Regions from separate parts of the Nitratireductor sp. GZWM139 genome, predicted to be linked through region 2. Evidence: predicted binding sites of a transcription regulator. Region 2 holds the regulator's gene; the other holds the start of a gene.

What was found. Region 2 encodes PhoB, which activates phosphate uptake and scavenging genes when phosphate is short. Its sites were predicted from a motif close to TGTCATNNANCTGTCAT; they were not measured.
Region 1: the regulator PhoB is predicted to act here: its motif matches at 2,921-2,937, upstream of NDI72_RS14500 (UDP-2,3-diacylglucosamine diphosphatase).

What each region holds. Positions count from the first base shown of each region.
Region 1 is NZ_JAMQML010000011.1:70,877-76,158, forward strand. It holds gene NDI72_RS14490 (DUF2865 domain-containing protein) at 1-161, opposite strand, end outside; gene NDI72_RS14495 (NADP-dependent malic enzyme) at 361-2,676, opposite strand; gene NDI72_RS14500 (UDP-2,3-diacylglucosamine diphosphatase) at 2,986-3,822, shown strand; gene dgcA (N-acetyl-D-Glu racemase DgcA) at 3,842-4,825, opposite strand; gene NDI72_RS14510 (ABC transporter permease) at 4,941-5,282, shown strand, end outside.
Region 2 is NZ_JAMQML010000008.1:26,080-31,361, reverse strand. It holds gene pstC (phosphate ABC transporter permease subunit PstC) at 1-752, shown strand, start outside; gene pstA (phosphate ABC transporter permease PstA) at 749-2,068, shown strand; gene pstB (phosphate ABC transporter ATP-binding protein PstB) at 2,083-2,898, shown strand; gene phoU (phosphate signaling complex protein PhoU) at 2,933-3,643, shown strand; gene phoB (phosphate regulon transcriptional regulator PhoB) at 3,680-4,366, shown strand; gene NDI72_RS11400 (hypothetical protein) at 4,451-4,792, opposite strand; gene NDI72_RS11395 (DUF1328 domain-containing protein) at 4,881-5,048, opposite strand; gene NDI72_RS11390 (response regulator) at 5,181-5,282, opposite strand, start outside.

The DNA.
Region 1 (5,282 bases), on a different contig from region 2:
GCTTTGCTGGACGATCCGCCAGAGGCTGCGGCGAGCTGTGTTTCAAGCTTTCTGCATGTGCGCGACTTCGCCTCGGCGTCTGCAATGGTTGCAGCCATGCCGACCATGCTAATGACAGCCACAAGCATCAAACAGAACAGGTTTTTGCCGCGCAGATACATCACTCGTACCGTTCAAACAGCGCCGGTCAGAGTGGGGATACTCATTCCACGCTCACAGGCCTCCAAAACCGCACTGGTTTCCGAGACACCACCGGCTGATTGGCGCGAAGATGCGCCAATCAAGTTAAGTTACGGTTAGAAATGCAACTCTATCGCGAAATTTTGATCCGTGACAACTAAAATTGCGACTTTTCCGCAATCAGCTTGTCATGATGGCCTTGCTCTTCTGCAGCGCCTCGACGGCGGCCAGCGCAGTCATGTTCACAACACCGCGCGACGTGACGGACGGCGTGAGAATATGCGCCGGCATGGCGGTGCCGAGAAGGATTGGGCCGACATGCAGCGCGTCGGTCATCACCTTGAGCGTGGTCAGGGTGATGTTGGCTGCATCGAGGCTCGGGAAGACCAGAAGATTCGCCTCACCGGAAAGAGCGGCCTGCGGATAGACACGCTGGCGCAGCACTTCCGAGAGCGCGGAATCGCCATGCATCTCGCCTTCGGACACCAGGTCCGGCGCAACGCGCTTCAGCGTCAGCGCCGCTTCGCGCATCTTGATGGCGCTTTCGGAATCGCGCGACCCGAAGTTCGAATGCGACAGCAGCGCCGCCTTCGGCTCGATGCCGAAACGGCGGATTTCCTCCGCAGCCAGGATCGTCGTTTCCACGATCTCGGAAGCCGACGGGCAGAGCGTGACATAGGTGTCGGTGAAGAAGGTCACGCCGAACTGCGAGATCAGCATGGAGAGGGTGGAGAGATCGCGCACGCCCTCGCGCCTGCCGATGATCATGTCGACATAGCGCAGGTGTTTTTCGAAACGCCCTTCCAGACCGCAGATCATGGCGTCGGCCTCGTCACGCATCATGGCGATGGCGGCGATCACCGTGGTATTGGTGCGCACCAAGGTGCGTGCGGCCTCCGGCGTCACGCCACGACGGCCGGCAAGCTGCACCAGCATATCGACATAGTCGCGATAGCGCGGATCGTCTTCCGGGTTGATGATGGAGAAGTCTTCGCCCGGACGAATGCGCAGGCCATAGCGCTTGAGGCGCGTTTCCACCACGTGCGGGCGACCGATGATGATCGGCTCGGCAATGCCTTCCTCGATCACCACCTGGGCTGCGCGCAGCACGCGCTCATCTTCGCCATCCGCATAGATGACGCGCTTGGTGCCCGCACCCTTGGCGGCCGAGAAGACAGGCTTCATCACCAGGCCGGAGCGGAACACGAAGCGGTTCAGCCGGTCCAGATACTGGTCCATGTCCTCGATGGGCCGCGCCGCGACGCCACTCTTCATCGCCGCTTCGGCAACCGCCGGCGCAATGCGCAGGATAAGCCGCGGGTCGAAAGGCGAGGGGATCAGGAAGTCGGGTCCGAAGATCGGCGTCTCGCCCGAATAGGCGCGCGCTGCGACATCGGAAGGTTCTTCGCGTGCAAGGCCCGCAATCGCCTTCACGGCGGCGCGCTTCATTTCCTCGTTGATCGCGGTTGCGCCCACATCGAGCGCCCCACGGAAGATGTAGGGGAAGCACAGGACGTTGTTCACCTGGTTCGGGAAGTCCGAACGCCCGGTGCAGATCATGGCGTCAGGCCGCGCTTCGCGCGCCACGTCCGGCATGATCTCGGGAACGGGGTTGGCAAGCGCCAGGATCAGTGGCTTTTCAGCCATGTCAGCCAGCATTTCCGGCTTCAGGACACCGGCCGCCGAGAGGCCCAGGAACACATCCGCTCCGCCGATCACTTCGGCAAGCTTGCGGGCGTCCGTATCCTTCACATAGGGCGCTTTCCAGCGGTCCATCTCTTCCTTCCGGCCCTCATAGACGACGCCGTGGCGGTCGGTGAGCCAGATATTCTCGGTCTTCGCACCCAGCGAGACCAGCAGGTTGAGACAGGCAAGGGCGGCAGCGCCAGCACCGGAGGAAACGATCTTAGCCTTGGCAATGTCCTTGCCGGCAAGCTCCAGCCCGTTCATGACGGCTGCGGCAACAATGATCGCGGTTCCGTGCTGGTCGTCATGGAACACCGGAATGCCCATGCGCGCCTTGAGCTGTTCCTCGACCTCAAAACACTCCGGAGCCTTGATGTCCTCAAGATTGATGCCACCGAAGGTGGGCTCGAGTGCTGCGACGGTTTCCACCATCCGGTCGATTTCCGGAGCATCGATTTCGATGTCGAAAACATCAATGCCGGCAAACTTCTTGAAGAGGACCGCCTTGCCCTCCATCACGGGTTTGGAGGCAAGCGGGCCGATATTGCCGAGGCCGAGCACCGCCGAACCATTGGAAACCACGGCGACGAGATTGGCGCGGGCGGTGTAGTCTGCCGCCGTGCTCGGATCGTCATGGATGGCCATGCAGGGAGCCGCAACGCCCGGCGAATAGGCAAGCGCCAGATCGCGCTGGTTGCCGAGCGGCTTGGTCGCCTGGATCTCCAGCTTTCCCGGCATGGGATGGCTGTGGAAGAAGAGCGCGGCTTCGTCGAATTCGGATCGTTGCGGTTTCTTGGTATTGGAAGACATCCAGCGGCTCCACATCATGGCTCTGTCGGTGGGGCCGTTTGGCTCGCGGCCCGGCGTTCGCGCGCCTTTCCGTTCCCGCAGGGAACAAGGCACTCAAACGATTTGAATCATCACTTGTGCTTAGGCGCTCATAACTGCTTTTTCCAGCGTTGAATGCCGAGAAGCAGTTTCATCCGCCAGAATTGCTGCTTTCGGGCTGTTCTGACGCAGGATGGGGCCGGGTTTGCGGTAACGCTACGGAATCCGTCATATGCCTGTGACATGAATCTGGCCATAGAATGCGCGACTTAACAGGGCTCAGGCGGGACAATGACCGGCGCTGAACATCGAAAATTTCGCGCACTCTTCATCTCCGACATTCACCTCGGTTCGAAACCGGCCAAGGCCGAGTTTCTGATCGATTTTCTGCGTTATCACGATGCGGAGCAGATCTATCTGGTTGGCGATATCGTCGATGGCTGGCGTCTGAAGCGCTCCTGGCACTGGCCGGCTGCCCATAATGACGTGGTGCAGAAGCTCCTGCGCAAGGCGCGCAAAGGCACCGGGATTACCTATATCGCCGGCAATCACGACGAGTTTCTGCGCTCGTTTCAGGGCGTGCATTTCGGCGGCATCGTCGTTGCCGACCGCGTGATCCATGAGGCAGCAGACGGGCGCAAATTCCTCGTCATCCATGGCGACCAGTTCGATCAGGTGGTGCACAATGTGCGCTGGCTCGCCTATCTGGGCGACAAGGCCTACGATCTCGCCATCGTCGTGAACCGGGTCATCGCCCGGGTGCGCCGCATTCTGGGGCGGCCTTACTGGTCCTTCTCTTCCTGGGCGAAGATCAAGGTCAAGAAGGCGATCAAGTTCATCAGCTCGTTTCAGGATGTTCTCGCCCAGGAGGCGCAGCGCTCGGAAGTCGACGGCGTCATCTGCGGTCACATCCACCATGCCGCGATGGAAGACATTCGCGGCGTCACCTACATGAACACGGGCGACTGGGTGGAAAGCTGCACGGCGCTGGCCGAGAATTTCGACGGGAGTTTCGAAATCATCACCTGGGCGCAGATCCTTGAGACGGCGCCTGTCCCGGCCACCCGGGAAATCGAGAAACGCGGCGTTGTGACCGCGTTCCGAAAGGATGGGGTCAAGGCCGCCTGAGCGGCCCCGACCCTGCGCCTCAGCCCCAGAGCTGTGGCGAAGGCGGCGAAACGAGCGAGCCCGAATAGCTGAGCCCGTGCGCACGGTCCTTTGCCAGAAGCAGCGGGCCGTCGAGATCCACGTAATCTGCGCCCTGCGCAAGAAGCACGGCCGGCGCCATGGCGAGCGACGTGCCCACCATACAGCCGACCATCACGCCAAAACCCATTTCGCGGGCGCGGTCGCGCAGCTCCATCGCGGCGGTCAGGCCGCCGGTCTTGTCCAGCTTGATGTTCACGAAATCATAGAGCCCGGCGAGTTCGGGAAGGCTCTGCGCCGTGTGCACGCTTTCATCTGCGCAGATCGGAACCGGATGCGGGATTTCGCGCAGGATTTCATCCTTGCCGGCCGGCAGGGGCTGCTCGATCAGCGCCACGTGAAATTCGGCCGCTGCAAGCATGTTTTCGCGAATGTTCTCTTCGGTCCAGCCTTCATTGGCGTCAACGATGAGGCGGCTGTCGGGTGCTGCGCCCGCCACGGCGTGAATGCGCGCGGCATCGTTTTTGCCACCCAGCTTCACTTTCAGGAGAGGGCGGGTCGCATGGGCGCGGGCCTGTGCGGCCATCTCCTCGGGTTCCGCCAGCGAGATCGTATAGGCGGTCTGGAGCGGACGTGGCGGGATCGGGCAGGCCGCAGTCGATGCGCGCTTGCCTGAAAGCTTCGCTTCCAGATCCCAAAGCGCGCAGTCAACGGCGTTGCGCGCCGCACCTGCCGGCATGGCGGCGATCAGATCGGCGCGGCTGATGCCGTTGGCGATCTCCTGACGCGCGGCCTCGATCTGGCCGACCACACTGTCCTCGGATTCGCCATAGCGCGGATAGGGCACGCATTCGCCGTGACCGCTGACGCCGTTTTCACTCACCGTGCATCTGACGACTCGCGCCTCGGTGCGTGAGCCTCGGGAGATTGTGAAGACGCCGGCTATCGGAAAACCTTCGATGTCTGTGGCCAGTTCGCGTGTCATTTCCGCCCTTCTTCTCGCAAAAAATCACAATTATCAGAGGAACAAGCCTTATATGCCCCCTCCGGGAGCCCGCAACCGGTTCCCTTTGGACCTGCTCCACACTAATGATGGTGCCATGTTGACCAATTCCGTTGACGACGCAAGCGACGCAGGACGTCCCTCCGGCCAGAATGGCGAGCCGCGCCTCGAAATTCACGAGGAGGGGAGCGCGCTTTCCTGTCGTCTGTCGGGGGCGTGGAACACACGCACGGTTGCCAAGGTCGATGCGCGCATGCGCAAGCTCGAAGCGCAGAACAGCCTGCAGCATGTCGGGCTGGACCTTTCTGGCATCACCAGCCTCGATACGGCCGGAGCCTGGCTGATCGAGCGCCTCGTCTACGCACATCAGTCGCGCGGTGTTGAGGTCGAGCTGACCGGAGAGAGCGAAGCGGCCAGAATTCTTTTGCCGGCTGTGCGC
Region 2 (5,282 bases):
TTGCGGCCGCAGGCGCAGAGGCGCAGGAAGGCCAGTTCGGCCTCATCCCGCTTCTTGCCGGCACGGTCTACATCGCCTTCGTGGCCATGCTGTTTGCCGTGCCCGTCGGTCTCATGGCGGCGATTTACATGGCCGAATATGCGTCCAAGCGGGTGCGTTCGGTGGTCAAGCCGCTGCTTGAGGTTCTGGCCGGCATCCCGACCATCGTCTACGGCTTCTTCGCCATGGTCACGGTCGGCCCGTTCCTGCGCGACATCAGCGCGGCGATTGCCGGCGGTCCGGGCTTCATTCAGGCGCAGAGCGTTCTGACGGCCGGCCTCGTGATGGGCATCATGCTCATCCCGTTCGTGTCCTCGCTGTCCGATGACATCATCACCGCTGTTCCGCGCGCCATGCGCGACGGTTCGCTCGGCCTTGGCGCAACGCGGTCCGAGACGATCAAGCGCGTCATCCTGCCGGCGGCTCTGCCGGGCATTGTCGGTGCGCTTCTGCTTACGGCGTCACGCGCCATCGGTGAGACCATGATCGTGGTTCTGGCCGCCGGCGTTGCCGCAAATCTCACGCTCAACCCGTTCGAAGCGATGACGACGATCACCGTCAAGATCGTCAACCAGCTTACCGGCGACCTGGAGTTCACCTCTCCGCAGACGCTGGTGGCCTTCGCACTGGGCATGACCCTGTTCGTGCTCACGCTCGGCATGAATGTCTTCGCGCTCTACATCGTGCGCAAATACCGGGAGCAATACGAATGAGCGACGCTGTCTACAAAGGGGGCAATGCCCCCCGCGCAGCCGCCGCGCGGCGCGACATCGGCATCAAGAAGCGTTATGCGGCAGAGCAGCGCTTCAGGATGTATGGCGTGGCGGCCATCGCCGTCGGCCTCTTCTTCCTGGCTGCGCTCCTGTGGTCGGTGGTTTCCAATGGCTACACCGCCTTCTGGCAGACCTCGATCAATCTGGACGTCAACTTCGCCGAGAGCGTGATCGACCCGAATGGCGAGCGCGCGACCGATCCGAACAAGCTCCTGACGGCCAATTATCCCAAGCTTGCGACCGAAGCGCTTGTGGCGAAACTCGGGGTTGATCCCGAAAACCGCAAACTGGTTCGCGAAGTGGGCGGGCTCATCTCCAATGGCGTGCGCACGCAGCTGCGCGACATGGTGGTGTCCGATCCCGCGATCATCGGCACGACACGGAATGTGTGGGTGCTGGCGAGCGGCGATGTCGATTCCGCCGTGAAGGGGCAGGTCAATCTCGAGGTGGACGAAAGCCGCCGAAAGGTTTCCGACCAGCAGCTCACATGGATCCGCACGATGGAAGCGGACGGGGTTCTGGAGCAGCGCTTCAACACCGGTCTCTTCACCCGTGGCGCATCAAGCCGTCCTGAAACGGCCGGCATGGGCGTGGCCATCGTCGGTTCGCTCTACATGATGATGATCGTGCTGCTTCTGGCGCTGCCCATTGGCGTTGCCGCTTCGATCTATCTTGAAGAGTTCGCACCGCAGAACAAGCTGACCGATCTTATCGAGGTCAACATCAACAATCTGGCGGCCGTGCCGTCCATCGTCTTCGGTCTTCTGGGCCTGGCCGTGTTCATCAACTTCATGCATCTGCCGCGCTCCGCCTCTCTGGTGGGCGGCCTCGTGCTGACGCTGATGACCCTGCCGACGATCATCATCGCAACGCGCGCAGCGCTGCGGGCCGTGCCGCCCTCCATCCGTGCGGCAGCTCTCGGCCTTGGCGCTTCGCGCACCCAGACGGTGTTTCATCATGTGCTGCCGCTGGCCGCGCCCGGCATTCTCACGGGCACGATTATCGGTCTGGCGCAGGCGCTTGGCGAAACCGCACCGCTGCTTCTGATCGGCATGGTGGCCTTCGTGGCTGATTACCCGACCACGCCGCTCGATCCCGCTACGGCGCTGCCGGTTCAGATCTACATGTGGGCGAACGAGGCCGAACGCGCGTTTGTCGAGCGCACCTCGGGCGCTATCATGGTGTTGTTGCTGTTCCTCGCCGTGATGAACATTACCGCCATTATTCTGCGGCGGCGCGTCGAGCGTCGCTGGTAACGGAGTGGAAGGACATGAACATGCTCACTGATGCTGCTGTTGAAGAAGCACTGGATGCGAGCCAGAACTCGGACACCCTCAAGATGCGCGGTGAAGACGTCTGCGTCTTCTACGGCGAGAAACAGGCGCTGTTCGGCGTCAATCTCGACGTGCGCGAAAACCAGGTGACCGCGCTGATCGGCCCCTCGGGCTGTGGCAAATCCACGTTCCTGCGCTGCCTGAACCGCATGAACGACACGATCGACATTGCCCGGATCACCGGCAAGATCACGCTCGATGGCGAGGATATCTACGATCCCCGCATCGATGTGGTGGAGCTGCGCGCCCGGGTCGGCATGGTCTTCCAGAAGCCCAATCCGTTCCCCAAGTCGATCTACGAGAACATCGCCTACGGTCCGCGCATTCACGGTCTGGCGACGAAGAAGTCGGAGTTCGACGAGGTCGTGGAAGCGAGCCTCCAGAAGGCTGGCCTCTTCAATGAGGTGAAGGACCGCCTGCATGAGCCCGGCACCGGTCTTTCCGGTGGTCAGCAGCAGCGCTTATGCATCGCGCGCGCCATTGCCGTGTCGCCGGAAGTGATCCTGATGGACGAGCCCTGCTCGGCGCTCGATCCCATCGCCACCGCCAAGGTGGAAGAGCTGATTGACGAACTGCGCGAGAACTACACGATCGTGATCGTCACGCACTCCATGCAGCAGGCGGCCCGCGTCTCGCAGCGCACGGCGATGTTCCACCTCGGCAATCTGGTCGAGGAAGGCCCGACGGACAAGATGTTCACCAATCCGGATGACAAGCGCACCCAGGATTACATCACCGGACGCTTCGGCTGACGGCGCGGCAAACGCACAGATAAGGAACCAGACCATGGGCGAGCACACAGTCAGCTCCTTCGATGAGGAACTCGGTGAAATCGACCGCCTCATCCGCGACATGGGCGATCTCTCCGGCGAGATGACGCGCGCTTCCACCAGGGCGCTGCTGCACTCCGATACGGCGCTTGCACAGCGCATCATCTCCGATGACACGATCATGGACGCCAAGCAGCGCGACCTTGATGAGCGCGCCATCACGCTCATCGCAAAGCGCCAGCCGATGGCGCAGGATCTGCGCAGCGTCGTGGGCGCCATCCGCATGGCGGCTGATCTCGAGCGCATCGGCGATCTGGCCAAGAACATTGCCAAGCGCGTCGGCGCCGTGGGCGAAAGCGCCACGCCGCGCACGCTTGCGCATTCCATCGACGCGATGGCCGGCCTCGTGCTGAAACAGGTCAATTCGGTGGTCGAGCACTATGTGGCGCGCAATGCCGAGGCGTTAATCCGGCTGCGCGACGAGGATGAGGAAATCGACATTCAGTACACGTCGGTTTTCCGCGAACTCCTCACCTACATGATGGAAGACCCGCGCAACATCACGGCCTGCACGCACCTCCTGTTCTGTGCGAAAAATCTTGAGCGTATCGGCGACCATGTGACCAATATCGCCGAAAATGCCTATTATGTGGTGACGGGGTCCCAGCTTCCGGTCCAGCGGCCGAAGCTTGACGAAACACAGATGACGGTCGAATCCGATGTCTAACCGGCCGTAGACTGCCCGAGGAGAATGCCTGCCATGATTGCCCCCAAGGTCATGGTCGTTGAAGACGACGAACCGCTTTGCGTCTTGCTCAAGTACAATCTGGAAGCCGAAGGCTATCAGGTCGAGATGATCTCTCGCGGCGATGAAGCCGAAGTGCGCCTGCAGGAAAACGTACCCGATCTGCTCGTTCTGGACTGGATGGTTCCGGCCGTTTCCGGCATCGAGCTGTGCCGCCGGCTGCGCATGCGCCCCGAAACGGAGCGCCTGCCGATCATCATGCTCACCGCCCGTGGCGAGGAAAGCGACCGTGTGCGCGGCCTTTCAACCGGCGCGGACGACTATCTGGTGAAGCCTTTCTCGACGCCGGAATTCGTGGCGCGTGTTCGCGCGCTTCTGCGGCGCGCGAAGCCGGAAGTGCTCTCGACGGTTCTCTCGGTCGGGGACATCGTGCTCGACCGTGAATCGCACCGTGTCTACCGCCGCAAGAACGAGATCCGTCTCGGGCCGACAGAGTTCCGCCTCCTGGAATTCATGATGCAGCATCCCGGCCGCGTCTTCTCGCGAAGCCAGCTGCTCGACAATGTCTGGGGCGAGACGATCTATATCGACGAGCGCACCGTGGACGTGCATGTGGGCCGGCTGCGCAAGGCCGTGAACCACGGGCGTCTGCCCGATGTGATCCGCACCATTCGCGGCGCGGGCTATGCGATCCGCGAAGCCTGACAGACGCGATACAGCCATTAAAAAAAGCCCCGGTTCGACCGGGGCTTTTTCGTTGAAGCTCTTCGCGCGTTATTTCGTGGCCCGTTATTTCGTGGCGGCGTGTCCGGGGCGGGCATGCTCGTTCTGCGCCACGGCAAAGCTCGTCACCGGCTCGATGGAAGCTGTCAGCTCGCCATTGCTGGTGATGTCCCACTCCAGGATCGCATCGTCATAGACAAGTGCGGGATCCACATAGACGCAGGTGGCGAGAACCTGCGGCGCTTCGGTTTCCAGCTCGCGCATTGCAACCGGCTTCTCCGCCTCGCACTCCTCAAACGTCTCGTAGACCGGGGTGGGGGCGGGCAGTTCCTGGCATTCGCGCGTGTCGCCGGCCCCCACATTGCCTGAGCAGCCGACAATCAAAAGAAGTGCAGCGATGTGTTCCATGGCTTTCTCCTTTCATTGTCTTCACGAAACGGAAGCCATGGATGGTCCGGTTCGCTTATGCCGCATTCGTTTATGTGTGCGTCGCCGTTTAGCGACCGCGTTTCAGAAGGCCCATGATCAGCGAGATCGCGAGCAGGGCGAGGAAGATGTAGAAGAGGATCTGCGCAATGCCTGCCGAAGCGCCGGCAATTCCGCCGAAACCGAGTGCGCCGGCGATGATCGCGACGACAAGGAATATCAGGGCCCAGTATAGCATTCTGTCTCTCCGTTTAGTTATGCCGGTTAAACGTCTGGCATTCGGATTTGGTTCCGCCGGAGAGATTTTGGGCAAAAGAAAAGCCGCCCGGAGGCGGCTTTTTTGAGAAACGCGTGAAGAAGCGGGGGCCTGTCAGGCCGCCGCGTGCGCCTGCTGATCGAAGAAGAGCGCCTGGCTGATGAGCGCCTTGACCATTTCCGGGCTGAACGGCTTGGTCACAAGGAAGGTCGGTTC